DNA from 3 places in the Scandinavium lactucae genome. Region 1 is predicted to be linked to each of the others. Evidence: riboswitches for the same ligand, from Rfam matches in the RefSeq annotation. Region 1 holds a riboswitch; each other region holds the start of a gene.
The links. A riboswitch is a leader RNA that binds a small molecule or an ion and turns the genes downstream of it on or off. The one in region 1 is predicted to bind thiamine pyrophosphate.
Positions count from the first base shown of each region.

Region 1 (10,019 bases):
TACGCGACATTAGGTGATGGGGGCAGGGCGGGAGAGGAAGGAATGACCGCCCTGGTCAACAATCCATGCTGACCCGAGCAGAGTAGGGTGCGCCAGATTATCCGGCAACACCCAAACAAGTACCCTGCGAGGCAGCTTCAGAGGCTTATTCGACATGCTGCAAGCGTTGCCTGATTATTGCGAGGCACGCCCCAACCAGCGGTCCCAATCTTTCCATACGGGCTGTAAACCGCTGGCGATCAACGCCTGAGCTACTTCTTGCGGATGACGTCCGTCGTATGGGGTGAATTGCTCCAGTTCGGGATGATTATCGGCATACCCGCCGGGCTGGGTTTTCGAAAAGGCGCTGACGTTATTAATTGCTATGGGGATCACCCGGTCGCGAAACTGCGGTGACTCGCGCGTCGACAGCGACAGCTCACTGTCTGGCGACAACAGCCGGAACGCGCACAGTGCCTGTACCAGCTGGCGTTCATCCATTAACGACGCAGGCGTAATGCCGCCGGTACAGGGCCGCAGTCGGGGAAACGAAATCGAATAACGGCTTTGCCAGTAGTGTTGCTGCAGCCAGAGCAGATGCTCGGCCACCATGTAACAATCCACACGCCAGCTGTCCGACAAGCCAATCAGCGCGCCAAGACCGATTTTATCGATTCCGGCGTTGCCTAACCGGTCCGGCGTTTCCAGCCGCCAGAAAAAGTCCTGCTTATTGCCCTTCAGGTGATGGCGGGCGTAAACCGCTGGATGGTAGGTTTCCTGATACACCATCACCCCGTCCAGCCCCAGCGTTTTCAGCTCCGCGTACTCGGCCTGCGATAAGGGCTGAACCTCCATCTGCAAGGAAGCAAACTGGCGGCGAATGTCCGGCAGATGGCGGCGAAAATAATCCATCCCCACTTTGGTCTGATGCTCGCCGGTGACCAGCAGCAAATGCTCAAAGCCCAGGGCGCGAATGGCCTCGCATTCGCGGCTGATTTCGTATGCATCCAGCGTCTTACGCTTGATGCGGTTGCTCATCGAAAAGCCGCAGTAGGTACAATCGTTCGCACACAGATTCGACAAATACAGCGGGACGTAAAAGCTGACGGTATTGCCAAAGCGCTGACGGGTCAGCTGCTGCGCCCGCTGGGCCAATGGCTCGAGATAGGCTTCTGCGGCAGGAGAGAGTAATGCCATAAAATCGTCGCGACTGAGCTGGCGGGCGGTGAGGGCGCGCTCGACATCGGCAGCCGTTTTACTGTGGATCCGCAGGCGGATGTCGTCCCAGTTAAGTTGCTTCCAGCGTTCGGTGAAGGTAGCCATTACAACGCCTCCAGAAAACCGGTCAACGGGCTGGTGGCCAGAGCCAGTCGGCTTTTCGCGCCCGGTCCGGCCTGACGAGCCAGTAAACCGGCCTCAACGGCAAGGCGAAACGCGGTGGCCATTCGCACCGGCTCGTCGGCCACCGCAATGGCGGTGTTAACCAGCACCGCATCAGCCCCCATTTCCAGCGCTTGCGCGGCGTGACTCGGCACCCCAATGCCCGCATCGACCACCACTGGCACCGTCGCCTGGGCGATAATGATCTCCAGCATCGCCCGGGTTTCCAGGCCTTGATTCGAGCCAATCGGCGCGCCTAACGGCATCACCACCGCGCAGCCCGCCTCTTCCAGCCGTTTGCACAACACCGGATCGGCACCACAGTAAGGCAGCACCACGAATCCCTCTTTCACCAATTGTTCTGCGGCTTTTAGCGTTTCGATAGGATCCGGTAGCAGCCAGCGTGCGTCGGGATGAATTTCCAGTTTGAGCCAGTGTGTACCCAATGCTTCCCGTGCCAGACGGGCGGCAAACACCGCCTCTTCTGCTGTTTTTGCCCCCGAGGTGTTAGGCAGCAGCGAAACACCCGCCTCCAGAAGGGGTTGAAGAATGGCGTCATTACGCTGGCGTAAATCAATGCGTTTCATAGCCAGGGTGACCAGTTGGCTGCCTGAGGCGCGAATGGCATCGATCATCAGTTCCGGTGTGGCAAATTTGCCCGTGCCAGTGAACAGATGTGATTCAAAGGTTTTATCAGCAATACGTAACATGTCAGCCTCCGGCGATGACCTGAAAAAGCAGGAGCGCATCGCCCTCCTGCAAACTGTGATCTGCCCATTGGGTGCGCGGCAAAATCTGCTGATTGAGCGCCAGCGCGACGCCGGGCTTATCCTGTTCAAGCCGTGACAATAGGGCCGCGACGGTCAGCCCGGTTTCGCATTCGACGCGTAGCTCGTTAACGAGAACGTTCATATGCACCTCCGCAAACAGGGCAATCGGCTGAACGCGTGCGGGTCAACGATCGCCAATTACCTGAGCGGGCATCGAACAGGCGCAATACATCCTGCGCGGTCTCCATGCCAGTCAGCCATTTGATGGCTTCTAACGCCTGCAACGTGCCCATCACGCCCACTACCGGGCCGACAATGCCGGCGGTCCGGCAGTTACGCACGGGTTCCTGTTCATCGGGCCACAGGCAGCGGTAGCAGCCGTGGGTTAACGGCGGGGCGATAACCATCAGTTGCCCGCCGAAGCCGACGGCGCTGGCGGTGATTAGCGGTGTGCCGTGTGCGACACAGGCGGCGTTAATCGTCTGGCGGCTCGCCATGGTATCGGTGCAATCGAGCACCACATCCGCCTGCTGCACCTGCTGGTGGAGCGTTTCTCCGCAAAGATGCTGATTGAGCGCGATAAGCTGAATATCCGGGTTGCGTTGTGACAACCGGCGCTGCGTCACTTCCGCTTTCGGACGGTTGATGTCCGCCTCGGTAAACAGGATTTGCCGCTGTAAGTTGCTGATGTGCACCGTATCGTCATCGGCCAGCACCAGCGTGCCGATCCCCGCCCCGGCAAGATACAGCGCTGCTGGCGAACCCAGCCCGCCGAGGCCAACGATCAGTACCCGGCTGGAGAGCAGTTTTTTTTGGCCGTCGACGGCGATATCCTCGAGCAGGATCTGGCGGCTGTAGCGCATGAAATCACGATCGTTCATCGCCCGCCCCCGCCATCTCGAGGAGCTGTGCGGTGGCCATGTGCCAGTCTGGTGCCTGGGTTATGGCGCTCACTACCGCAATGCTGCCCACTCCGGTCGCCAGTACAGCTGGGGTACGATCGAGGCTGATGCCGCCAATCGCCACCGTGGGATAATTTTTCAGCCGGGCAATATGCACGGCCAACTGCGCCAATCCTTGGGGGGAGGACGGCATCTGCTTAGTCTGCGTGGGGAACACGTGACCCAGCGCGATATATGACGGCTTCACCGCCAGCGCCACGTCAATTTCCATATCATCATGCGTCGAAACGCCGAGCCGCAGCCCGGCCTGGCGAATGGCATCCAAATCCGTGGTTCCCAGGTCCTCCTGACCCAGATGCACGCCGTAGGCCTGATGCTTAATAGCCAATTGCCAGTAGTCATTGATAAATAGCCGGGCGCGATAGCGGCGACCCAGCGCAATGGCGGCAGTAACGTCGGCTTCCACCTCATCATCGCTCTTATCCTTGATGCGTAACTGAATGGTCCGCACGCCCGCCTCCAGGAGACGGGCTATCCATTCCACGCTGTCGACGACCGGATAGAGGCCCAGACGATGCGGCACCGCAGGGAAATCAGGCTGATACATCAGACTTCCTCCTGGCGCAGATAGATCTCACCGCCCTTGGCGCGGAAGTTTTCTGACATATCGGCCATCCCCACTTCGATAGTCTGGGTTGCCGCGTAGTCACGTACTTCCTGGGAGATTTTCATCGAGCAGAACTTCGGCCCACACATCGAACAGAAGTGCGCGACTTTGCCGGATTCCTGCGGCAGGGTTTCATCGTGATAGGCGCGGGCGGTGAACGGATCCAGCGCCAGGTTGAACTGGTCTTCCCAGCGGAATTCAAAGCGTGCCTTCGACATGGCGTTATCGCGGATTTGTGCCCCCGGATGGCCTTTCGCCAGGTCCGCGGCGTGGGCGGCAATTTTGTAGGTAATCAGCCCCTGCTTGACGTCCTCTTTGTTCGGCAGGCCAAGGTGCTCTTTTGGCGTGACGTAGCACAGCATCGCGCAGCCAAACCAGCCAATCATCGCCGCGCCAATGCCGGAGGTGAAATGGTCGTAGCCGGGCGCAATATCCGTGGTCAACGGGCCGAGGGTGTAGAACGGCGCTTCGTGGCAATGATCCAGTTGTTCCGTCATGTTGCGGCGGATCATTTGCATCGGCACGTGGCCCGGGCCTTCAATCATTACCTGCACATCATATTCCCAGGCAATTTTGGTCAGTTCGCCGAGGGTATGCAGTTCTGCAAATTGCGCTTCGTCGTTAGCATCCTGAATCGAACCCGGACGCAGTCCATCGCCGAGGGAGAGGGAAACGTCGTAGGCGGCGCAAATCTCGCAGATTTCACGGAAATGCTGATACAGGAAATTTTCCTGATGATGCGACAGGCACCATTTCGCCATGATGGAACCACCGCGCGAGACGATGCCGGTCAGGCGCTTAGCTGTCATCGGCACGTAGCGCAGCAGCACGCCCGCGTGAATGGTGAAGTAGTCGACACCCTGTTCCGCCTGCTCCAGCAGGGTGTCGCGGAACGCTTCCCACGTCAGGTCTTCGGCAATGCCGTTCACCTTCTCCAGCGCCTGATAAATAGGCACCGTGCCAATTGGCACCGGGCTGTTGCGCAGGATCCATTCCCGGGTTTCGTGGATGTAGCGGCCGGTAGACAAATCCATCACCGTATCCGCCCCCCAGCGCGTGGACCACACCAGTTTTTCCACTTCTTCTTCGATGGACGACGTCACCGCCGAGTTACCGATGTTGGCATTCACTTTCACGAGGAAATTCCGCCCGATGATCATCGGCTCGGATTCCGGGTGGTTGATATTGGCCGGAATAATCGCGCGTCCGGCGGCGACTTCATCGCGCACGAACGCCGGGGTGATATTGTCGGGCAGGCGCGCGCCAAACCCTTCGCCTGGGTGCTGGTGGCGAAGCACATCGCCACGAATGCGCTCGCGCCCCATGTTTTCGCGAATGGCAATAAACTCCATTTCCGGGGTCACGATCCCCTGGCGGGCGTAATGCAGCTGCGTCACGCATTTACCGGCGATGGCGCGTTTGGGTGTCAGCAGGCCGGTAAAGCGAAGTTCGTCGAGGCCGTCATCGGCCAGCCGTTCCCGGGTGTAAGCCGAACTGCGTGCGTCCAGCGGTTCGCTGTCATGACGTGCCTCAATCCACGGCTGGCGCAGTTTGGCCAGACCCTGCTGAACGTTGATGGCAATGTCTGGATCGCCGTAGGCACCGGAGGTGTCATACACCGGCACGGCTTCGTTGGGTTCGAACTGAGGCGTGTCTTTGCTGCCGCCAATGAGCGTCGGGCTGAGCTGAATTTCACGCATCGGGACGCGGATATCATCGCGGGAACCGGTGAGATAAATCCGTTTCGATTGAGGGAAGGCCGTGCCTTCGAGGGTATCGATAAAGTGTTGGGCATGTGCCCGCTGTTCGCGACGGGAGAGTTTAGTAGTAGACATAGCGCATTCCAGTATGTGAAAGAAATGGCTTGTCAGACGACGGATGAACGAAGAGATTACGCGCCCATTAGACGACGTAAAAATGTGTGACTCTTGTTCCCTTCGCAGGTACTAACCTGATCAGGTTCCGCGGATCCCGAATTAACGGTCTCAGCCCAAATGGGCACTCCGACAAGATACAACCCCGCCAGCGGCGAGGTGAAGAATGTAAATTACGCGTTAACGGTTAAGAACTCAAGCCGGGCGCGCAATCTGATTTTCATCATTGGCGCTGCCGTTCAGTTTGTTATCCATCGCCAGCGCAATCAGGCTGTCTTCCAGCGTAAATCGCGCCGCAAGTGCTTCGCCCAGGCTGGATAACGCCTGTTGAAACTCCATGCAATTATCATCATCAATGGCGGTTTCAAGGCTGGAATCGTAGAGACTCATGATTTGCTCGGTATTGCCTTCGAGCTGAGGATAGAGTTTTGTTGCCGCCAAAAGTGGGTTTTCACCTTCCAATTCGCCGACAATGCGTTCATAAATACTGAAATGACCGGCGGAGAGATAATCCACCAGACGCTGACAAAAATCGTCGAGTGCTTTCTCGTTGAGGCGCATATACGATCCTTTGCCAGGCTTAATGCCCACCAGATTGTAATAGGCGACGAGCAACTGCTTGCGCACCTGTAGCCACTGATCGATAAGATGATGGCTGCCGCCAACGCGCTCTGTCAGGCTTTCTAACTGGTTTAGCATGATGGACTCCGCATGTGAAAGAGCGAAAACAGCTCACCCAAAAATGTAAAAGCACTGTTAACAAAGTGCCAGTGAAGCGAAGGTAGTGCAATAGATATGGATCGTATAATTGAAAAATTAGATTGTGGCTGGTGGATAGTCAGCCACGAACAGAAACTCTGGTTGCCCAACGGTGAATTGCCACATGGCGAGGCACACGCATTCGGCCTGGTGGGCCAGCATGCGATGCAGATTGGCGAATGGGAGGGCTTACCCGTTTGGCTTATCCAACAGGGTAAGCGTAAGGAAATGGGCTCGGTGCGCCAGGTGCTGGACCAGGACGTTGGCCTGTTCCAGCTGGCGGGGCGCGGGGTGCAGCTGACGGAATTTTACCGATCGCATAAATTCTGCGGCTATTGCGGTCACACCATGCATCCGAGCAAAACCGAATGGGCAATGCTGTGCAGCCACTGCCGTGAGCGCTATTACCCGCAAATTGCGCCATGCATTATTGTCGCCATCCGCCGTGACGATTCCATTTTGCTGGCTCAACACACGCGCCATCGTAATGGGGTGCATACCGTGCTGGCCGGTTTTGTCGAAGTCGGGGAAACCCTTGAACAGGCTGTGGCACGCGAAGTGATGGAAGAGAGCAGTATCCGCGTCAAAAACCTGCGCTATGTAACCTCCCAGCCGTGGCCATTCCCGCAGTCGCTGATGACCGCGTTTATGGCGGATTACGACAGCGGCGAGATAGTCATCGACCCGAAAGAGTTGTTGGAAGCCAACTGGTATCGTTACGACAACCTGCCGCTGCTGCCACCGCCGGGAACCGTCGCGCGCCGTTTAATTGAAGATACGGTGGCGATGTGTCGGGCAGAGTATGAGTGATGGTACACTGCCCGTATGACGCATAAAGGAACTGCCAACATGACCGAACTGAAGAACGATCGTTATCTGCGTGCGCTGCTGCGCCAGCCTGTTGATATCACCCCTGTCTGGATGATGAGACAAGCGGGCCGCTATTTGCCGGAATACAAGGCCACACGCGCCGAAGCCGGTGATTTTATGTCGTTGTGCAAAAACGCCGAACTGGCCTGTGAAGTGACACTCCAGCCGCTGCGCCGTTATCCGCTGGATGCGGCGATCCTCTTCTCGGACATTCTGACTATCCCTGATGCGATGGGGCTGGGGCTCTATTTTGAAGCCGGTGAAGGCCCGCGTTTTACTTCTGTGCTGAAAACCAAAGCTGATATCGAAAAACTGCCTGTTCCGGACCCAGAACAGGAACTGGGCTACGTAATGAACGCGGTGCGGACTATTCGCCGTGAACTGAAAGGCGAAGTGCCGCTGATTGGTTTCTCCGGCAGCCCGTGGACGCTGGCTACCTATATGGTAGAAGGCGGCAGCAGCAAAGCGTTTACCCTTATCAAAAAGATGATGTATGCCGATCCGCAGGCGCTGCATCTGCTGCTGGATAAACTGGCGAAGAGCGTCACCCTGTATCTGAACGCGCAAATCCGGGCGGGCGCGCAGTCGGTGATGATTTTCGACACCTGGGGCGGGGTGCTGACCGGGCGTGATTATGAGCAGTTCTCGTTGTACTACATGCATAAAATTGTCGATGGCCTGCTGCGTGAAAACGAAGGTCGTCGCGTGCCGGTGACATTATTCACCAAAGGCGGCGGTCAGTGGCTGGAAGCGATGGCTGCAACCGGGTGCGATGCACTGGGTCTCGACTGGACCACCGACATCGGCGATGCGCGTCGTCGCGTGGGCGATAAAGTGGCGTTGCAGGGCAACATGGACCCATCGATGCTGTACGCGCAGCCGGCACGTATCGAAGAAGAAGTGGCGTCTATCCTGGCCAGCTTTGGTCAGGGTGAAGGGCACGTCTTTAACCTGGGGCACGGCATTCATCAGGATGTTCCACCTGAACATGCGGGTGCATTTGTTGAAGCCGTGCACCGTTTGTCGGCACACTATCACCAGTAAGGATACGGTATGGATCTGAGCACTCTTCGGGAACAGCAGCGGGCGTTAGCATCGTCAGTTACCCGCGAGGATCGCTTCGATGCAGATCCTCCGCAGTTGATCGCCGGGGCAGACGTCGGATTCGAGCAGGGCGGTGAAATCACCCGGGCGGCGATCGTCCTGCTGAGCTACCCGAGTCTGGAACTGGTGGAATACCAGATAGCGCGTATTCCCACGACTATGCCTTACATCCCCGGATTCCTCTCTTTTCGTGAATATCCCGCGCTGCTGGCAGCGTGGGAGCAACTTTCCCGTAAACCCGATTTGCTTTTCGTCGATGGTCACGGTATTTCCCATCCACGTCGACTGGGCGTTGCCAGCCACTTTGGCCTGCTGGTAGACGTGCCCACCATTGGTGTCGCGAAAAAGCGCCTGTGCGGTAAGTTTGAGCCGCTGTCGCCTGAACCGGGCGCGCTGGCCCCGCTGATGGATAAAAGCGAGCAGTTGGGCTGGGTTTGGCGCAGCAAAGTGCGCTGTAATCCGCTGTTTATCGCCACCGGTCATCGCGTCAGTCAGGACACGGCTTTGGCCTGGGTTCAGCGCTGTACAAAAGGTTATCGCCTGCCGGAACCGACGCGCTGGGCCGATGCAGTGGCTTCCGGACGATCGGCATTCCAGCGCTGGCAAGCAATTCAGTCCTGATTCAGGTAAACTGCGGCCAATTAACGCATTCGAGAACTCATCATGTTACAAAACCCGATTCATCTGCGCCTGGAAAAGCTGGAAAGCTGGCAGCACGTGACCTTCATGGCTTGCCTGTGCGAGCGTATGTACCCGAACTACGCCGTTTTCTGTCAGCAGACAGAGTTTGCCGATGGGCAGATTTATCGTCGTATTCTCGATCTTATCTGGGAAACTCTGACCGTGAAGGACGCTAAGGTGAACTTCGATAGTCAGCTCGAAAAGCTGGAAGAAGCGATCCCGGTGGCCGATGATTTCGATATGTACGGTGTTTATCCGGCGATCGATGCCTGCGTGGCGCTGAGCGAATTAGTGCATTCACGTCTGAGCGGTGAAACGCTCGAACATGCAATCGAAGTCAGTAAGTCTTCCATTACCACCGTGGCGATGCTGGAAATGACCCAGGCCGGTCGTGAAATGACGGATGAAGAGCTGAAAGAAAACCCAGCGGTAGAGCAGGAATGGGACATCCAATGGGAAATTTTCCGACTTCTTGCCGAATGTGAAGAACGCGATATTGAACTGATAAAAGGGCTGCGGGCAGACCTCCGTGAGGCTGGTGAGAGCAATATTGGTATAAATTTTCAGCAATGAAGCCACAAAACGTGACATTCAGTCCGAATTGTCGTGCCTGAAGGCTTCACATCTGCCCCCCGTCTGGTCTACATTTGGAAGGCGAAAAAAAGTGGCTATCGGTGCGTGTATGCAGGAGAGTGCTTTTCAGGCATTTCCGTCGCACTCGATGCTTAGCAAGCGATAAACACATTGTAAGGATAACATATGAATAAGACTCAACTGATTGATGTAATTGCGGACAAGGCTGACCTGTCAAAAGCACAGGCTAAATCTGCCCTGGAATCCACCCTGGCTGCAATTACTGAGTCTCTGAAAGAAGGTGATGCTGTACAACTGGTTGGTTTCGGTACCTTCAAAGTTAACCACCGTGCTGAGCGTACTGGCCGCAACCCGCAGACCGGTAAAGAAATCAAAATCGCCGCAGCCAACGTGCCGGCATTTGTTTCTGGTAAAGCTCTGAAAGACGCTGTTAAGTAAG
Region 1 covers NZ_JAWXRD010000010.1:4,750-14,768, reverse strand. The annotation lists gene SIK69_RS07745 (hypothetical protein) at 10-156, opposite strand; gene thiH (2-iminoacetate synthase ThiH) at 175-1,302, opposite strand; gene thiG (thiazole synthase) at 1,302-2,069, opposite strand; gene thiS (sulfur carrier protein ThiS) at 2,071-2,271, opposite strand; gene SIK69_RS07725 (HesA/MoeB/ThiF family protein) at 2,255-3,010, opposite strand; gene thiE (thiamine phosphate synthase) at 2,997-3,638, opposite strand; gene thiC (phosphomethylpyrimidine synthase ThiC) at 3,638-5,533, opposite strand; TPP riboswitch at 5,614-5,714, opposite strand; gene rsd (sigma D regulator) at 5,768-6,271, opposite strand; gene nudC (NAD(+) diphosphatase) at 6,368-7,141, shown strand; gene hemE (uroporphyrinogen decarboxylase) at 7,181-8,245, shown strand; gene nfi (deoxyribonuclease V) at 8,255-8,926, shown strand; gene SIK69_RS07690 (YjaG family protein) at 8,969-9,559, shown strand; gene hupA (nucleoid-associated protein HU-alpha) at 9,746-10,018, shown strand.

Region 2 (10,019 bases), on a different contig from region 1:
GCCAGAGTTAATCAACCCTGCACGGCCCATATAGCAGTTTGCCAGCTGGTAACGCACCAGATCGATCGGGTTCTCGGTGGTCAGCTTGCTGTAAACGCGCTCGTCGGTATAACCGAAGTTCACCGCCTTGTAACCGCCGTTATTCTCCGCCATTTTCTGCTTCACGATATCGGCCCCAATGGTCGCCGCCAGATGGTTGGCCTGACCGGTCAGGTCGGCGGAGACGTGATAATCCACGCCATCTTTTTTAAAGTCAGCATTACGCAGATAGGCCCACAGAACCGTCACCATGCCCAGTTCATGCGCGCGTTCAAACGCGGCGGAGATCTCTTCAATTTGGCGGCGCGACTCTTCAGAACCGAAATAAATGGTCGCCCCGACCGCCACCGCGCCCATGTTGAAGGCCTGCTCAACGCTGGCGTACAGCGTCTGGTCAAAAGTGTTCGGATAGCTAAGCGTCTCGTTGTGATTGAGCTTCACAAGGAAGGGTATACGGTGCGCATAGCGGCGCGACACACTCGCCAACACGCCATAGGTCGAAGCCACACAGTTACAGCCGGCTTCAATCGCCAGCTCAACAATGTTTTTTGGGTCAAAATAGAGCGGATTAGCGGCAAATGAGGCCCCCGCAGAGTGCTCAACGCCCTGGTCTACCGGTAAAATAGAGAGATAGCCGGTGCCCGCCAGACGCCCGGTGTTGTACAGGGTCTGCATGTTCCGCAGCACGGCCGGGGGACGGTTATTGTCAATCATCACGCGATCGACATAATCAGGGCCGGGAAGATAGAGCTGTCCGGACGGAATGGTCATGCAACGATGCTGTAAAAGGCTGTCGGCGTCTTTGCCAAGCAACTGCGCAATATCAGTCATAGTGATAACTCCCGTAAGTGCCAGCGGCGCTGGCATGAATGTCCTGTGCCCATGTTTAAGGCAACCCTAAGCCTGGTCTTCTGAGCGCGATTTTGCCAGCCCATTTGTGCGCTTTTAAGCACATTCCGCTGGCACGATTCAGGTACGAAAAAGTGTTAAGTCGCTCATGGAATCACCGCAAAGGTATTTAAAAGGTATTATCAAATGGTAGTGTGCAGGCGTACCTTACCTGTCATGAAGGATTTAAAGATAAAAACTACAGTGAAGCTGTCGTTCATGATGTTCGTGGAGTGGTTTATCTGGGGGGCATGGTTTGTGCCTCTGTGGTTATGGCTGAGCAAAAATGGCTTCAGCGCCGGGGAAATCGGCTGGTCGTATGCCTGTACTGCCATCGCGGCGATCCTCTCGCCCATCCTGGTCGGCTCGCTGACTGACCGCTTCTTTCCGGCGCAGAAAGTATTGGCAATATTGATGTTTGCCGGGGCGATCTTGATGTACTTCGCCGCGCAGCAGACCACCTTCCACGGCTTCTTCCCGTTACTACTGGCCTACTCGCTGACCTATATGCCGACCATCGCCCTGACCAACAGCATCGCTTTTTCCCACGTGCCGGACGTCGAACGCGATTTCCCGCGCATTCGCGTGATGGGTACCATAGGCTGGATAGGCTCCGGCCTGGTGTGCGGTTTCCTGCCGCAAATGCTGGGTTATAGCGATATTTCTCCGACCCGCATTCCGCTGCTTATCACCGCTGCCAGCTCGGCGTTACTGGGCGTTTTCGCGCTGTTCCTGCCGGATACGCCGCCAAAAAGTACCGGTAAAATGAGTCTGAAAGTCATGCTCGGTCTGGACGCGCTGGTGCTGCTGCGCGACAAAAACTTCCTCGTCTTTTTCTTCTGCTCGTTCCTGTTCGCAATGCCGCTGGCGTTCTACTACATCTTTGCCAACGGCTATCTGACCGAAGTCGGGATGCATAACGCCACCGGTTGGATGACCCTCGGCCAATTCTCCGAAATCTTCTTTATGCTGGCACTGCCGTTCTTCACCAAGCGCTTTGGTATTAAAAAGGTATTATTATTAGGTCTGGTGACCGCGGCCATTCGCTACGGCTTTTTTGTCTATGGCGGCGCAGAGCATTACTTTACCTACGGCCTGCTTTTCCTCGGTATTCTGCTGCACGGCGTGAGCTACGATTTTTACTATGTCACCGCCTACATCTACGTGGATAAAAAAGCGCCGGTGCAAATGCGCAACGCCGCGCAGGGGCTGATTACCTTGTGCTGTCAGGGCTTCGGCAGCCTGCTCGGCTACCGTCTGGGCGGCGTAATGATGGAGAAAATGTTCGCCTACAAAACGCCGGTCAACGGTCTGACCTTCAACTGGGCCGGGATGTGGACCTTCGGGGCGGTGATGATCGCCGTGATTGCCGTGCTGTTTATGCTGTTCTTCCGTGAATCGGACAGAGAAATTACCGCCATCCCCGTCGATAGCGACGCGCGCGACATGGCGATGACACATGAGGAAGTGAAATGAAATACCAACGAATTCTCGGGGCCCTGTACGGCCAGGCGTTAGGCGATGCGATGGGGATGCCATCAGAACTGTGGCCGCGCTCGCGCGTAAAAGCACACTTCGGCTGGATTGACCGTTTCCTGCCAGGCCCGGCGGAGAACAATGCCGCCTGCTATTTCAACCGCGCGGAATTTACTGACGATACCTCGATGGCGCTGTGCCTGGCCGATGCGATTATCGAATGCGACGGCGAGATCGTGCCGGACGTGATTGGCCGCCACATTCTGGCGTGGGCCGAAGGCTTCGACGCGTTCAATAAAAACGTGCTCGGCCCGACCTCGAAAATAGCGCTGAACGCCATTCGCGATGGAAAACCGGTCAGCGAACTGGAAAACAATGGCGTCACCAACGGGGCAGCGATGCGCGTCTCCCCGCTGGGCTGCATGCTGCCGACTGCCAACCTCGATGCGTTTATTGATGCAGTGGCGCTGGCTTCCAGCCCGACGCACAAATCCGACCTCGCTCTGGCTGGCGCGGTGGTGATTGGCTGGGCCGTCTCCCGCGCGGTAGATGGCGAAAGCTGGCAGAACATCGTCGATGCCCTGCCCACCGTCGCCCGTCAGGCCCAGGAAAAACGGGTGACCACCTTCAATGCGTCGCTCTCAATGCGTATTGAGCTGGCGCTGAAAACCATTCGCGAAGCCCACGGCGTGGAATCCGCCAGCGAACAGCTTTATCAGCTGGTCGGGGCAGGCACCAGTACCCTTGAATCCGTAGCCTGCGCGATTGCGATGGTCGATCTGGCAGGTACCGACCCCAACCGCTGCGCCATTTTGTGCGCCAATCTGGGCGGCGACACCGACACCATCGGCGCGATGGCCACCGCCATCTGCGGGGCGTTGCACGGTATCGATGGGATAAACCCTGCGCTGAAACAGGAACTCGACGCGGTGAACCAGCTCGACTTTGACCGCTACGCCACCGCCCTGCTGCACTATCGCCAACGGCGGGAGGAACAATGCTGAATGACAAACTGAGCCAGCTCCGGCAGCAGCACCCGGTAACGGTCATCGGTTCGGCGGTGATTGACGTCATCGCCGACGCCTACGCCCTGCCCTGGCGCGGCTGTGACATCGAATTACAGCAGCAGAGCGTCAATATTGGCGGTTGTGCGCTGAACGTGGCGGTGGCACTGAAACGTCTCGGCATAGAATCCTGTAACGCCCTGCCACTCGGCCAGGGCGTATGGGCCGATATCGTGCGCAACAACCTGACTCGCCAGGGCATTCACAGCCTGATTGAAACCGACAAGGGTGACAACGGCTGGTGTCTGGCGCTGGTCGAACCGGACGGGGAGCGTACCTTCATGTCGTTTACCGGGGTGGAAAATGCCTGGGACGACGACTGGCTGGCGCGTCTGCCGCGGCACACTGACGGCCTGGTTTACCTCTCCGGCTATCAGCTTACCGCCCCCTGCGCCGAACGGCTGATTGGCTGGCTGGAAGCATCCCCCGGCGTGACGGCGCTGATCGACTTTGGCCCGCGTATTGCGGATCTGCCTCCGGCACTGTTCGCGCGGATCATGGCCTGCAAACCGCTTATCACGCTGAATCGCCAGGAAGCCGACATTGTTGCCGAACAGCAGTCGTTTCCCATCGATGTTGAATCGTTAGGCAAAGCCTGGCTTGAACGCTGGCAGGCACCGCTGATAGTGCGCCAGGATAAGGACGGCGCGTGGTATTTCAGTGAGGCGGCATCTGGCCAGGCTGCGGCCTTCCCGACCACGGTAGTCGACACCATCGGCGCAGGCGACAGCCACGCAGGCGGTGTGCTGGCAGGATTGGCCTCAGGATGGTCGTTGGCGGAAGCGGTCACGCTGGGGAATGCGGTCGCATCCTGGGTAGTCAGTCACCGCGGCGGCGACTGCGCTCCCACTCGCGACGAATTACTCCTCGCATACAAACACGTATAAATCGCTGCGGCAGTAGCTGATGCTGTACTCAATCGGCTGCTGCTGCTGATCCAGCGCCACCTGCTTAATCACCAGCACCGGGATTTTGTCATCCATTTTAATGTGCGTCTGGAACTCAGCGTCCGGCATCCTGGCGCTGACGCGTGACCGGGTCCGCTGGGGGTAAATATGCTGGCTGCGAAAATAGTCGTACAGTGAAATCCCGATGTCGTCGGCATCCTTAATCAGATGCGACGGCACCCACGACTCCTCAATCGACACAGCCTCCTCATCCACATAGCGGATACGCTTAAGCAAGAAAACCTCGCTTTTCGGCTCCAGTGCCAGCTGTTCGGCCACTTCCGACGGGCATTCCACCACGCGCTTGTTGACCCACAGCGTGTCCGGTTTTTTGCCGCGCAACACCACCTGCTGGGAAAAACCACGCGCCTCTTTCAGGGAATACTCAAAGATGTTGTTGATCTGGGTGCCATAGCCACGCGCCCGCGTGACCACGCCTTCATCTTCCAGGGTCTGCATCGCCTTGCGCACAGTAATGCGCGACACGCCGGTAAGCTGGCTCAGATCACGCTCGCCGGGCAAAATATTGCCATGTTCCAGCCAACCGCTGCGCACCGCGTTCTTTACCGTTTCGGCAAATTTCAGGTATAGCGGCGTGTTATCGGCGGCAGCGATGCGCTCGTTCAGTTGCGCGAGAAGCCGGGTATGCGCTTGTTCCATCTCTGGTTTCCTGGCGAAAAGTTTCAGTCAGTATACTACCACCATGCGTGAAAATGATGCACCGGCCCGATGCCGCTCCCGACCTCCAGCGAGTCCGCCAGTGCCAGCGCCGCCGACAGCCAGGCTTTGGCTTGCGGCACCGTTTCCCGCCAGCTGTTATAGCGCGGACGCAATGCAGCTAAGGCCGCCGACAGCGTACAGCCGGTGCCATGGGTATTTTTGGTCAGCACGCGCGGCGCGGTAAAACGCATTTCGCCCTCGTGGGTAAACAGCCAGTCCGGGCTTTCGGCGTCTTCCAGATGACCGCCCTTCATCAGCACCGCCTCGCAGCCCAAGGCCCGCAGCGCCCGGCCCTGCTCGAGCATTTCCTTTTCATTACACGCGTGAGGCGCATCCAGCAGCGCCGCGGCTTCCGGCAGATTGGGAGTAATAAGTGACACCTGCGGCAACAAGCGCTTACGCAACGTAGCGATCGCCGACGCTGACAGCAGCGGATCGCCACTTTTCGCCAGCATCACCGTATCGAGCACCACATTAGTGATGTGATAATGTGCCAGACGCTCGGCCACGGCTTCAACGATGTCCGTTTCTGCCAGCATGCCGATTTTAGTGGTGTCGATGCGCACATCGCTAAACACCGAGTCCAGCTGCGCGGCGACAAAATCGGGTTCGATGCGATACACCGACTGCACGCCCCGGGTATTCTGCGCCACCAGCGCGGTGACCACCGAGCAGCCGTAGGCCCCGAGTGCCGAAAACGTTTTGAGATCCGCCTGAATCCCGGCCCCACCACTTGGGTCCGTGCCTGCAATGGTGAGCGCGTTAATCCGCTTCATGCCTGGCCCTCCGCATACAGCGCATCCAGAAATGCCGCCACGAAGCTGCCCGGCCCGGTGCTGATTTCGGTCGCTACCCCGCCTGCTCGTTTCATTAATCCGCAGGCCGCCGCGACGTTATCGAGCCTGTCGCCCGGCAGCGAACAGCTCGCCGCTACCACCGCCGAAAGCGCGCAGCCGGTGCCGACCACTTTGGTCATCAACGAGGAACCGCCGGTAACCCTCACCGTGCGCCGCCCGTCGGTGACGTAATCTACCTCACCGGTGACCGCCACAACGGCAGAAATTTGACGCGCCAAGGCCTGGGCGGCAGGCAGCGCGGTGGCAGCGGTATCGGTAGTATCCACGCCGCGCCCGCCGCGACTCATACCCGCCAATGCGAGAATTTCAGAGGCGTTGCCACGAATAGCAGCAGGCTGAAGTGACAACAGCTGCTGGCAAAATTCTGTCCGCAACATGAGCGCCCCCACTGCGACCGGGTCGAGCGTCCAGGGTTTATGGCTGGCGTTTGCACTTTCCACCGCGGTTCGCATCGCCGCCGCACGGGATTGCGTCAGCGTACCGACATTGATCAACAATGCATCGGCAAGCGCGGCAAACTGTGGGGCTTCAACGGCATCAATCACCATCGCCGGTGACGCACCGATCGCCAACAACACATTCGCCGTAAAGGTTTGCACCACATCGTTAGTCATGCAGTGAACCAGCGGCGAACGGGTACGAATAAGATGTGAAGTGTGCGCGAGCTGCACGGAGTTAAGCAGGTCAGGTGGCATAGTTCGCTCCTGCCAGCTGGTAAGAAGCGATACCCTGCGCGGGTCTCTGACTTCCCTACGCTGGCATTATCCAGATCAGGTGGTACGGGTATTTCTCAGCCTTCACAAAGAAGGGCACCCCGAGTCATTTGGTAACCATTAGGTTACCGCCAGCAAGGTTAGGGGAAGTTGTTTGTTGAAGCAAGCCAACCAACCCGCCTTCTGACATTTGCCTCTTAACACAGATTTCCCTGATACGATTTTCACAAATAACAGGTATCCTAAGCCGATCAGGCTCAGGCCCCGTGTTTACTGAACTCCCAGGTACATCTTTGTATGCGAAAAATGTGTAAAGTGCCGCTACTGCTGGCATTGCTGTCGTGTTTTATGCTGACGCCGTTTCTGGCCCAGGCGGATGATAGCCAGGCGCAACCCGATGTTGAACAACCGGTAAAGGTTAATGCCAACATCGCGTTACCCGCTTTGCAAAAACGTCTGGATGCGCTGAAGCAACAGGTCTCTACCGCGAAGGTGGATAAGCAATTCACGGCGCTGAACGATGAAGCCCAGCAGCTGGTTAGCGATGCCGACAAGCTCGCCGTGGCACTGGCCCCGCAACTGGCACAGGTTCAGGCTCAGCTGGATGTCCTTGGCCCACCGCCTGCCCCCGGCACGCTGACGGAAACCCCGCAGGTCGTTAGCCAGCGTAAGCAGCTCAATAACAGCAAAACACTTCTCACCACCCAGATTGAGCAAACCAAAGCCATCGGTGTGGGTGCGCAGAACTTGTCTGCTCAAATCTTTGGTTTACGCCGTGATGCGTTGAAAACCCAAATTGCGCTGAACACTGGCAGTATTCTCGGGCAGAAGTTCTGGTCCCCGCTGATTAATCCGGCCGAGAAAGATGCCGCACGCTTTGATGCTTTTGGTTCACAGGTTAGTGATGCCTGGAGCCAGGCATGGAGCGAAGAGTGGCGTGCGGGTTCCGGATTCTATCTGTTACTGGCGCTGGTTATTGGCCTGTTTGGACGCAAAGCATTAGATAAACCCGTTGGCTGGATCCTGCCGCGCTGGTTGCCGCAGGGTCGATTCCGTCGCAGTTTTCTCGCCTGTTTCACCACGCTCAGCACGATGTTTACGCTGGGCATCAGCATGCAGCTGTTGGTTTATATCTTCACACGGTTACCGGATACCGCTCAGCCGGTGCTGGAATTTGCCGATCAGCTGGTCGAGCTGACCTATTTCTCGGCGATCATCGCCGGGCTTGGGATTGCCTTGCTGTCGAACAATCACCCTTCCTGGCGTCTGCCGGGGATTGCCGATTCGCTGGCGAAAACACTCGGCTCGTTCCCGGTCCTGCTGGCGACGTCTATCTTCATCTTTGGCATCATCGAGCAGCTCAACGCCCTGGTCGGGACCAGCATCGCCGCCACCCTGTTTGGCAACGGATTGTCGGCCCTGTTGGTGGCGCTGAACTGTCTGATAGCGCCGGTACGTGTGAACCGAATGCGCCGCAAAATGCGCGCCGAGGGTGAACAAACCGAAGCGCGCTCAACGATTGCGGGTCTGATTCATCTGGTGATCAGCCTGACGGCGGTGGTGATTCTGGGTGCGCTGCTGATCGGTTATATCCCGCTGGCCCGCTTTGTCACCTTTGAACTGCTGTGGATTGGCCTGGTGGTCAGCTGTCTGTATCTGCTCATTCATTTCGTGGTCGATCTCTGCGACAGCGTGTTCTCCCCGTCCACCCAAAGCGGTAAAATTCTCAAAAGTACCCTGAGCCTTAACGATCGTCACCTGTCCCTCGCCGCCACGCTGTTCTCGGCGGTCGGGAAAACCTCGCTGTTGTTGATGGCCGCCATCGCGCTGCTCAACGGGACGTTCGGCACCACCACCCCGGTGGAGTTATTGAAAAAAATTGTCGATATCTGGGGCGGTGAAGGTATCGGTGGCGTCAGTATTATTCCGGCGCATGCTCTGAATGCGTTCCTGTGTCTGGTGATTGGCTGGTACGTCTTACGCTCCATCCGTCGCTGGCTGGATAACGACTTCCTGCCAAAAACCATGATGGATCGTGGCCTACGAGCGTCGCTGGTCACGCTATTCACCAACGTTGGCTATGTGCTGATCATCATGCTGACGCTGTCTATGCTCGGCATCGAATGGAACAAGCTGGCGTGGATTGTCAGTGCCCTGTCGGTAGGTATCGGTTTTGGTTTGCAGGAGATTGTGAAAAACTTTATCTCCGGTCTGATCCTGCTGACCGAACGTCCGGTCAAAGTGGGCGACCTGGTGAGTATCAGCGGCGTCGAGGGGGATATTCGGCGGATCAACGTCCGCGCCACGGAGATACAGCTCAGCGATAAATCGACGGTGATCGTCCCTAACTCGCAGCTGATATCGCAGAACGTACGTAACGCCACCATGGGGAATGCGCAAGGCGTGGCGACCATTACCCTGACCTTCCCGCTGGATATCGATCCTGAACAGGTGCGTAACCTGTTGCTGATGGCCTACACCCTACACGAATCTATTCTGGAAGCTCCCGCGCCATCGGTCAGCTTCAAGGAGTTAGGGCCGAACGGGATTGTGCTTAGCGTAACGGGTTATGTGAATAGCCCGCGCATGGTCAGTTCAACGCGTAGTGATCTGCTGTATGAAATTCTTAAAATGTTACGCGAGGCGAATATTAGCCTGAGCCAGACACAAACGATGATCCTCGAACAGCCGCCTAAACCGGTGACCGAGGAATAATTCACAGGGCCACCCTGGCGGTGGCCCTTAATTTTTATAAACACGCTTCACTCCCGCGCCAGACGTCGCCATTCTTCACGCGTGATCTCCCACAGTTCTGAATCCAGTTCACCCGAAACGTATTGCGCTTTTTCCGTACGGACCAGACGCATACCGCTGCGGCTGGAAAGCTGTCGGGAGCGGTCATTCACCGCCGCTTTCGGCGCTCTGAGCACTTCTTTACCCAACGTTTCAAACCAGAAATGATTCACCGCCTCGCAGGCTTCGCTCATGAGCCCTTGCCCCTGAAACTCCGGCACCAGCCAGAAACCACGGTTGTTATCCGGCAGATCCATTAACGAAATCACGCCAATCAGTTCCTGATCGTTATCCTTGTGACGCAGCGACCAAAACCAGCCTTTACCGTTTCGACTGGCCTCCAGTGCCACGTTATCCACATAGTGCTGCGCCGCGCCATCGGGGAACGGCCACGGCACGGAAGCGATCAGATATCTTACGATTTCCCAACGCGGGAATTTGCGCTGAATTTGTATGGCGTCTTCTGAACACAGCGGTCGGAGAATAAGCCTCGACGTGATGATTTCCGGTGTCGTTATCATT
Region 2 covers NZ_JAWXRD010000030.1:49,976-59,994, forward strand. The annotation lists gene fbaB (class I fructose-bisphosphate aldolase) at 1-870, opposite strand, end outside; gene SIK69_RS12325 (nucleoside permease) at 1,120-2,403, shown strand; gene SIK69_RS12330 (ADP-ribosylglycohydrolase family protein) at 2,400-3,407, shown strand; gene SIK69_RS12335 (PfkB family carbohydrate kinase) at 3,401-4,354, shown strand; gene SIK69_RS12340 (GntR family transcriptional regulator) at 4,328-5,074, opposite strand; gene thiD (bifunctional hydroxymethylpyrimidine kinase/phosphomethylpyrimidine kinase) at 5,110-5,910, opposite strand; gene thiM (hydroxyethylthiazole kinase) at 5,907-6,686, opposite strand; TPP riboswitch at 6,722-6,818, opposite strand; gene SIK69_RS12355 (DUF3772 domain-containing protein) at 7,002-9,419, shown strand; gene SIK69_RS12360 (GNAT family N-acetyltransferase) at 9,467-10,015, opposite strand.
Region 2: linked by a shared signal. The riboswitch ahead of thiM (hydroxyethylthiazole kinase) and the one ahead of thiC (phosphomethylpyrimidine synthase ThiC) in region 1 are both predicted to bind thiamine pyrophosphate.

Region 3 (10,019 bases), on a different contig from region 1:
GGTCGTCTGCAACAACAGTTCATCCGGTTATGGCAATGCTGTGACGGTCAATCCCAGCAGACCACGCTCAACGAGCTGGCCGAATTACTCAGCTGTTCGCGCCGCCATATGCGCACGCTGCTGAACACCATGGAAGAGAGAGGTTGGCTGACCTGGCAGGCGGAAGCCGGGCGCGGGAAGCGTTCGCGGTTGACGTTCCTGTATACCGGCCTGGCGCTCCAGCAGCAGCGGGCGGAAGATTTACTGGAACAGGACAGGATTGATCAGCTGGTACAACTGGTCGGAGACAAAGCCACCGTGCGTCAGATGTTGGTCTCACATCTTGGTCGTAGCTTTCGCCAGGGGCGGCACATCCTGCGGGTGCTCTACTATCGTCCGATGCGCAATCTGCTACCCGGCACGCCGTTACGCCGTTCGGAAACCCACATTGCCCGACAGATATTTAGCGCCCTGACGCGTATAAATGAGGAAAACGGGGAACTGGAAGCGGACATTGCCCATCACTGGCAGCAGATTTCCCCTTTGCAGTGGCGCTTTTATCTCCGGCCAGGGATTCATTTCCACCATGGCCGTGAACTGGAAATGGAGGACGTTATCCATTCCCTACAGCGTATTAATGCCCTGCCGCTGTACGCTCACATCCGGCGCATCGATTCCCCAACCGCCTGGACGCTGGATATTCATCTTGCACGCCCTGACCGCTGGCTGCCGTGGCTGGTCGGCCACATTCCGGCGATGATCCTGCCGCGTGAATGGGAAAGCATGAATCACTTTTCCAGCCTGCCGGTGGGCACCGGGCCTTACGCCGTGGCACGTAACAATCAAAACCAGCTAAAAATCCATGCCTTTGACGACTTCTTTGGCTATCGGGCGCTGATAGATGAGGTGAACGTCTGGGTGCTACCGGAAATCGGCGAGGAAGTCACCTGCGGCCTGACGCTGGAAGGCCCTACCGACGGCGAAAAAGCGGTTGAAAGTCGCCTCGAAGAAGGCTGCTATTACCTGCTGTTCGACGCCCGCAGCCAGAAAGGGGTCTCCGATGAAGTCCGTGAGTGGGTGAGCAAAATCCTTTCCCCCGCCAACCTGCTGTATCACGCCGATGAACAGTATCAGGGGCACTGGTTCCCGGCCTACGGCCTGCTGCCACGCTGGCACCATGCGCGTCCGGGTAAAGGGGGTAAACCCGCCGGGCTGGAAACGCTGACCCTGACCTATTATCGGGAACATCTGGAACACAAAAACATCGCGCGGATCATGGGTGACCTGCTGGCCGAACATCAGGTGAAGCTGGAGATTCAGGAGCTGGATTACGACGAGTGGCACCGGGGTGAAGCACACAGCGACATGTGGCTGAACAGCGCCAACTTTACCCTGCCGCTGGATTTCTCGCTGTTTGCCCAGCTGTTTGAAGTGCCGCTGATCCAGCACTGTATCCCGCTCGACTGGCAACAGGCCGCCGCCGAATGGCAGGCTGGTGACATGCACCTCGCCAACTGGTGTCAGCAGCTTATCGCCCAGCGTTCTGTGGTGCCGCTGATCCACCACTGGCTGATGATCCAGGGCCAGCGCAGTATGCGCGGTCTGCGCATGAACACCCTCGGCTGGTTTGACTTTAAATCGGCGTGGTTTGCGCCACCGGATTCTTAAGGCTTTCTGAAAAGTCACAAACTCATTACAATGCTGTCGTTCTCAACGGGGTGCTAATAAACCGACACAAAATCATTCGAGAGGCATCAAGGCGGCTTGAATGATGACGTTTATGGGCTGAGATGATACCCGTCGAACCTGATCCGGATAACGCCGGCGAAGGGATTTGAGGCTACTCAAAATCCTTTGCCACCCCTTAATTTGAGGTGCAAAGTGCTGAAAAAACTCCTGCCATTCCTGTTCCTGTTAAGCGTCCCTGCTTTCGCGAAACCCGTTCTCACCGTTTATACCTACGACTCTTTCTCCGCCGACTGGGGCCCGGGGCCTGCGGTCAAAAAAGCCTTCGAAGCGGACTGCAACTGCGAGCTGAAATACGTGGCGCTGGAAGACGGCGTTTCGTTGCTCAACCGCTTAAGGATGGAAGGCAAAAATAGCAAAGCCGACGTGGTGCTGGGGCTGGATAACAATCTGCTTGAGGCCGCCACCCAAACCGGGCTGTTCGCCAATAGCGGTGTGCCAACCGCCGGGATCAAGGTGCCTGGCGGCTGGAGTAACGAGACCTTTGTGCCATTCGACTATGGTTACTTTGCGTTCGTGTATGACAAAAATAAGCTGAAGAACCCGCCGAAAAGCCTGAAAGACCTCGTCGAGAGCCCGCAGAAATGGCGCGTTATCTATCAAGACCCACGTACCAGCACCCCAGGTCTTGGCCTGCTGCTGTGGATGCAGAAAGTGTATGGCGATAAATCCCCGCAAGCGTGGCAGAAACTGGCGGCCAAAACCGTCACCGTCACCAAAGGCTGGAGCGAAGCCTACGGCCTGTTCCTGAAAGGGGAAAGCGACCTGGTGCTGAGCTACACCACCTCCCCGGCTTATCACATCATTGAAGAGAAGAAAGACAACTACGCCGCCGCTGATTTCGCCGAAGGCCACTATCTGCAGGTCGAAGTCGCCGCGCGGACCGCCGCCAGCAAACAGCCACAGTTGGCTGAACAGTTCCTGAAATTTATGGTCAGCCCGGCGTTCCAGAAAACGATCCCGACCGGGAACTGGATGTATCCGGTCACCGACGTGGCGCTGCCAGACGGTTTTAACGGTCTGGTGAAACCGAAAAGCACGCTGGAATATACCCCGCAACAGGTTGCTACCCAGCGCCAGAACTGGATTGCTGCATGGCAACGCGCCGTCAGCCAGTAATCGCCGGCTGGCTGATACCCGGCGCAACGGTGGCCAGCCTGATGGTCGCTGTTGCGCTGGCGGCGTTTCTGGCATTGTGGGTTAACTCCCCGACCGCCAGCTGGGGGGCTTTCCTGCACGACAGCTATCTCTGGCACGTGGTGCGGTTTTCCTTCTGGCAGGCGTTTCTGTCCGCTCTGCTGTCGGTCGTGCCCGCTATTTTCCTCGCCCGCGCCCTCTACCGCCGCCGCTTTGTAGGCCGTCAAATCCTGCTCCGACTGTGCGCCATGACCTTAATTCTGCCGGTTCTGGTGGCGGTGTTTGGCATTCTCAGCGTATACGGTCGCCAGGGCTGGCTGGCTCAACTATGCCATTGGCTCGGCTGGGAATGGTCGTTCTCGCCGTATGGCCTGCAAGGCATTCTGTTGGCGCACGTGTTCTTTAATATGCCAATGGCAACGCGGCTGCTGCTTCAGGCACTGGAGCAGATCCCCGGTGAACAGCGTCAGCTGGCGGCGCAGTTGGGAATGCGCGGCTTTAGCTTCTTCCGCTTTGTCGAATGGCCGTGGATGCGGCGACAAATCCCGGCCACCGCCGCGCTGATTTTCATGCTGTGCTTCGCAAGCTTCGCCACCGTCCTGTCGCTCGGCGGCGGGCCACAGGCCACGACGATCGAACTCGCCATCTATCAGGCGCTCAATTTCGATTACGATCCCGGACGCGCGGCGATGCTGGCGCTCGTGCAGATGATCTGCTGCCTGGGCCTGATGTTGGTTAGCCAGCGCCTGAGTCGCTCCCTCGCCCCGGGGAATACGCAGCACACCGGCTGGCGCGATCCGGACGATCGCCTGCACAGCCGGGTAACTGACAGCATGCTGATCGGGCTGGCGCTACTGCTGTTGCTCCCACCACTGCTGGCGGTGGGAATCGATGGCTTGAACCGTAATTTACCGCAGGTGCTGATGCAGCCCGTGCTATGGCAGGCGGCGTGGACCTCGCTGCGCATCGCGGTGGCCGCCGGATTGCTGTGCGTGACCTTGACGCTCATGCTGCTGTGGAGCAGTCGGGAACTGCGCGCCAGACAGTTCAATTTCGCCGGACAAGCGCTGGAGTTGAGCGGGATGCTGATCCTCGCCATGCCGGGCATCGTGCTGGCTACCGGCTTCTTTCTACTGCTCAATAACAGCATTGGCCTGCCGTCATCCGCTGACGGAATTGTGATTTTCACCAATGCGCTGATGGCCATCCCGTATGCGCTTAAGGTGCTGGAAATCCCGATGCGTGACGCCACCGCGCGTTACAGCCTGTTGTGCCAGTCGCTTGGCATGCAGGGATTCACCCGTTTCCGGGTCGTTGAACTGCGCGCCCTGAAGCGGCCTATCGCCCAGGCGCTGGCCTTCGCCTGCGTGCTGTCGATTGGCGATTTCGGCGTGGTGGCACTGTTTGGCAATGAGGATTTCCGCACCCTACCGTTTTATCTTTATCAGCAGATGGGTGCCTATCGTAGTCAGGATGGGGCGGTCACCGCCTTTATTCTGCTGATACTCTGTTTCCTGTTATTTACCGTGATTGAAAAACTTCCGGGGCGTGATGCTAAAACTGAATGATGTCACCTGGCTGTACGAGCATCTGCCGATGCGCTTTACCCTGTCCGTCAAACAGGGGGAGCAGATAGCCGTCTTAGGCCCGAGCGGCGCGGGGAAAAGCACCCTGCTAAACCTGATTGCCGGATTTTTAACGCCGGAGAGCGGGACGCTGCTGATCGGCGACCAGCCGCATACCTTCACGCCCCCGGCCAAGCGCCCGGTGTCGATGCTGTTTCAGGAGAACAATCTGTTCAGCCATCTGACGGTGCGACAAAACATCGGTCTCGGGATGCATCCGGGGCTCAAGCTGAATGCCGCCCAGCAGCATAAACTCGGGGTGATTGCGAGCCAAATGGGGATTGAATCGCTGCTGGAACGGCTGCCCGGTGAGCTGTCCGGTGGGCAGCGACAGCGTGCGGCCCTGGCGCGTTGTCTGGTGCGCGAGCAGCCAATCCTGTTGCTGGATGAACCGTTTTCAGCGCTCGACCCTGCGCTACGTCAGGAGATGCTCCAGCTGGTCAGCGACGTTTGTCAGCGCCAGCAGTTGACGCTGTTGATGGTATCGCACAGCGTGGAAGACGCGCTGAAGATTGCGCCACGTTCGCTGGTGATTGCCGACGGGCGCATCGCCTGGGATGGCCCGACCGATGAACTACTCAGCGGCAAAGCCAGCGCCTCGCACCTGTTGGGTATTAGCGACTCACGACCTTGCCAAGAATATCCAGATACACCGGCATCAGCGGATGTTTGAACAGAAAATAGAGTGAAACCACGCTCAGAATAGTCATCAGCGGCGTCAGCCACAGCAGACGCGTCCGTGGCAGATAACGCGTCAGGCGATCGGTGCCTGATTTACCGCTGCGCCATAAACGCCAGCCAAGCCATGCCGTCAGCCAGACTACGCCCGCCGCCAGCAGCAGGAGCCACTTGAAGCTGCCGCTCTGAACATCAGACGGAATATCGATTGCCGCCCCGGCAAGAATGCCAGGCAGGAAATAGACCGGTGGCCAGAACAGGCACCCGATGATGTTCGGAAGGATAAATTTGGACACCGGCAGGTCGAGCATCCCGGCCACCATCGGCACCAGCGGACGCGTCGGGCCGACAAAACGGCCCACCAGCACGGTTATCATGCTGTGCTGATGCAGCGCATGTTCGGTCTTGTCGAGCAGCGCTTTGTTCTTCTTCATGAATGACCAGCGGTGCAGCGGCTTTTTGAAACGCCAGCCAAGCCAAAATGAGATCCAGTCCCCCAGCAAGCAGCCAATAATCCCCGCCAGCCAGGCCTGCCAGAAATTCACTTCACCGCTACCAATTAGCGCCCCAAGGGCCGACATCATGATGGTGCCAGGCAGGATAAGCCCGACCAGTGCCAGCGATTCGAGAAACGCGACAAGCGCGACGGCAATCAGCGAATACATTACCGATTGGGTAATGAAATGTTCCAGCAACGCTTGCATAAGGTACCCGACAGGAAGACGAAGCTGCGATTCTCCTGAGGGGCCGCCACTTCGTCAAGCCGACAATTATCTGAATAGTTACAGGTTATGACCTGTATTCGCGCGCCGGGGTTCACTTTTTTCACACATTGTTTACACCAGCCCGAAACTCGCTGGGACTGGCACCGGTACATTTCTTAAAGACGCGTGAGAAATAGAGCTGATCTTCGAAGCCAACGTTGCGCCCTACGCTGGCAATGGGCATACGAGTGGTGCTGAGCAGCAGCTTGGCCTGACTGATGCGCTGATCTTCCCGCCAGCTCAGCACGCTGACCCCCAACTGTTGGCGAAACAAATGCGACAGCCGCGACGGCGACAGGCAGACGTGCTGGGCAACGCTTGCGATATCAAACTGGCTATCGGCCAGGTGATCGCTGATGTACTGGCAGGCATCGCGCACCCGGTTATCCATCGGCGGCAGTAGCGATTCGTTGATGACCTCCATCCGCCGGAGTAATAACTGCTCCAGCAGGTTAATCGCCAGCAGTTCCGAATAACGCCCCACGCCCTGCCCGGCATCAATGATCTGCCCAAACAGGTCGGCGAACTGCGCCTGATGCGCATCATCGGGGCGGTAAAAACCGGTCTGGGCAAACAGCGTCGGCCACGCCAGCCATTCATGCCAGTAGGCGCGTGGCCGGAAATATACCCACTGGTGATACCACTCGCTGGCATCGGGGTGGCGGCCATAGTGATGAATCTCACCCGGCGGGAACAGCACAATGTCCCCCGGTCGGCAGACAAACTGATGCCCCTGATTGTCAATCACCCCCTCTCCGCGCACCGTCAGATTGAGAATGTAGCCCTTCATGCCGAGCGGACGGTCGACAAAGAAATCGAGATAGCTATCGGCCTCAATCGGCGTCAGTCCCGCCACCAGATGGGCGTTAAAAGAGTAGCCGGGTAACAGCGGGTCATTCTGGAGTTCAGGCATAAAAAACGCTCACTCAACAGGCTCATCAGGAAATCAATTGTCCATATTGCCAGCGAAGCGAAAAAGGGCGAAATGGCCTGCGAGAATATTTGCACGCCGTCACACTTTGCGTTTACACAGCATTATTGTCCATAAGATTAGCGGTTCACGCCTGACGCTTTTTTTCGCGGATATCTACTGTTTCACCATGTCTGACACTCTTCATGGAGCAACACGATGGCAATAGCAATTGGCCTCGATTTTGGTAGTGATTCAGTGCGAGCCCTGGCGGTGGAATGCACCACCGGGAAGGAAATCGCCACCAGCGTGGAATGGTATCCGCGCTGGCAGGAAGGTCGCTACTGCGATGCGCCCAACAACCGGTTTCGCCATCATCCGCGTGACTACATCGAATCAATGGAAACAGCGCTGAAAAATGTGCTTAACGAACTCGGTTCACGCCGGAACGAGGTCGTCGGCATCGGCGTCGACAGTACCGGTTCTACCCCTGCCCCCATTGACGCCGACGGCAACGTGCTGGCCCTACGTCCGGAATTTGTCGATAACCCGAACGCGATGTTTGTGCTGTGGAAAGACCACACCGCCGTCGAAGAAGCCGAAGCCATCACCCGCCTGTGCCACCAGCCTGGCAAGGTGGATTACTCCCGCTTCATCGGCGGTATTTATTCCAGCGAGTGGTTCTGGGCCAAAATCCTGCACGTGACGCGCGAAGACCGCAGCGTGGCAGAAGCCGCCGTGTCCTGGATTGAACTGTGCGACTGGGTGCCTGCTCTGCTGTCCGGCACTACCCGTCCGCAGGATATTCGCCGTGGACGCTGTAGCGCCGGGCACAAATCCCTGTGGCATGAAAGCTGGAACGGCCTGCCGCCCGCCAGCTTCTTCGATGAACTCGATCCACTGCTGAATCAACATCTCGATTACCCGATGTTTACCGACACCTGGACCGCCGACATTCCGGTCGGCACGCTGAACACCGAATGGGCGCAGCGCCTGGGCCTGTCTGAAAGCGTCGTAATTTCCGGCGGGGCGTTCGACTGCCATATGGGCGCGGTCGGAGCCGGGGCGCAGCCCAACACGCTGGTGAAAGTGATTGGCACTTCCACCTGCGACATTTTGATTGCCGACAAAGCCAGCGTCGGTGACCGCGCGGTACAGGGCATTTGCGGCCAGGTCGACGGCAGCGTCACGCCCGACTTTATCGGCATGGAGGCCGGGCAATCCGCTTTCGGTGATATCTACGCCTGGTTTGGCCGCCTGCTTGGCTGGCCACTGGAGCAGCTGGCGGCCCAGCATCCCGAACTGAAAGAGCAGATTAACGCCCACCAAAAACAGCTGCTACCCGCTTTGACCGCCGCCTGGGCGCAGAAACCATCTCTCGAACATCTCCCGGTGGTGCTCGACTGGTTTAACGGTCGCCGCACCCCGAATGCCAATCAGCGTCTGAAAGGGGTCATTACCGACCTGAATCTGGCCACCGATGCGCCGGCGCTGTTTGGCGGGCTGGTCGCCGCGACCGCCTTCGGGGCGCGCGCCATCATGGAGTGTTTCACTTCGCAGGGGATCCCGGTCGACAACGTGATGGCGCTCGGCGGCATCGCCCGTAAAAACGTCGAGATCATGCAGGCCAGCTGCGACGTACTTAACCGTCCGCTGCAAATCGTCGCTTCCGATCAGTGCTGCGCCCTGGGTGCCGCTATTTTTGCCGCCGTCGCCGCGGGCGTTTACCCCGATATTCCGGCCGCGCAGCACAAGATGGCGAGCCGCGTGGAACACACCCTCGAGCCACGCCCTACTCAGGCACAACGCTTTGAACAGCTTTATCAGCGCTACCAGCAATGGGCGAAAAGCGCCGAGCAACACTATCTCCCTTCTGCGGCCCCGACCGAAAACAAGCCGGTGGTTCAGGCAGCACTGACTCATTAAGGAAATGAAGATGACGATTTTTAACAATTATGAAGTGTGGTTTGTGATTGGCAGTCAGCATCTGTACGGTGCCGAGACGCTGCGCCAGGTGACGCAACATGCAGAACACGTGGTCAATGCGCTGAATGCCGAAGCCAAACTGCCCTGCAAGCTGGTGCTTAAACCGCTCGGCACCACGCCGGATGAAATTACCTCTATTTGCCGCGACGCAAACTATGACGATAAATGTGCCGGGCTGGTCGTCTGGCTGCACACCTTCTCTCCGGCCAAAATGTGGATTAACGGCCTGACCATCCTCAACAAACCGCTGCTGCAATTTCATACCCAGTTCAATGCTTCCCTGCCTTGGGACAGTATCGACATGGACTTTATGAACCTGAACCAGACCGCGCACGGTGGTCGCGAGTTCGGCTTCATCGGGGCGCGTATGCGTCAGCAGCACAGCGTGGTGACTGGCCATTGGCAGGACAAACAGGCCCACCAGCGCATCGGGGCATGGATGCGTCAGGCGGTGTCTAAACAGGATACCCGCCATCTGAAAGTGGTGCGTTTCGGCGACAACATGCGTGAAGTCGCCGTTACCGACGGCGATAAAGTGGCGGCGCAGATTAAGTTCGGTTTCTCGGTCAATACCTGGGCGGTTGGCGATTTAGTGCAGGTGGTGAATGAAATCAGCGACGGGGACGTCAGCGCGCTGGTCGATGAGTACGAGAGCAGTTACCGTCTGACGGCGGCGGCGCAGGTTCACGGCGATAAGCGCCAGAACGTGCTTGATGCTGCGCGTATCGAGCTGGGGATGAAACGCTTCCTTGAACAGGGTGGTTTCCATGCGTTCACCACCACTTTTGAGGATTTGCACGGCCTGAAACAGCTGCCGGGCCTGGCGGTGCAACGTCTGATGCAGCAGGGCTATGGCTTTGCAGGTGAAGGCGACTGGAAAACCGCCGCGCTGCTACGGATCATGAAAGTGATGTCCACCGGGCTTGAGGGCGGCACCTCCTTTATGGAGGACTACACCTATCACTTCGACAACGGCAACGATTTGGTGCTCGGCTCGCACATGCTGGAAGTGTGCCCGACCATCGCCACCGCGGAAAAACCGGTTCTCGACGTGCAGTACCTCGGCATCGGCGGCAAAGCCGATCCGGCGCGTCTGATCTTCGATACCCAAACCGGTCCGGCGGTAGTGGCAAGCCTGGTCGATCTTGGCGATCGCTTCCGTCTGCTGGTCAACACCATTGAAACCGTCCAGAC
Region 3 covers NZ_JAWXRD010000001.1:284,880-294,898, reverse strand. The annotation lists gene sgrR (HTH-type transcriptional regulator SgrR) at 1-1,647, shown strand, start outside; TPP riboswitch at 1,684-1,830, shown strand; gene thiB (thiamine ABC transporter substrate binding subunit) at 1,861-2,844, shown strand; gene thiP (thiamine/thiamine pyrophosphate ABC transporter permease ThiP) at 2,820-4,430, shown strand; gene thiQ (thiamine ABC transporter ATP-binding protein ThiQ) at 4,414-5,160, shown strand; gene SIK69_RS01340 (DedA family protein) at 5,102-5,869, opposite strand; gene araC (arabinose operon transcriptional regulator AraC) at 5,991-6,842, opposite strand; gene araB (ribulokinase) at 7,059-8,765, shown strand; gene araA (L-arabinose isomerase) at 8,776-10,019, shown strand, end outside.
Region 3: linked by a shared signal. The riboswitch ahead of thiB (thiamine ABC transporter substrate binding subunit) and the one ahead of thiC (phosphomethylpyrimidine synthase ThiC) in region 1 are both predicted to bind thiamine pyrophosphate.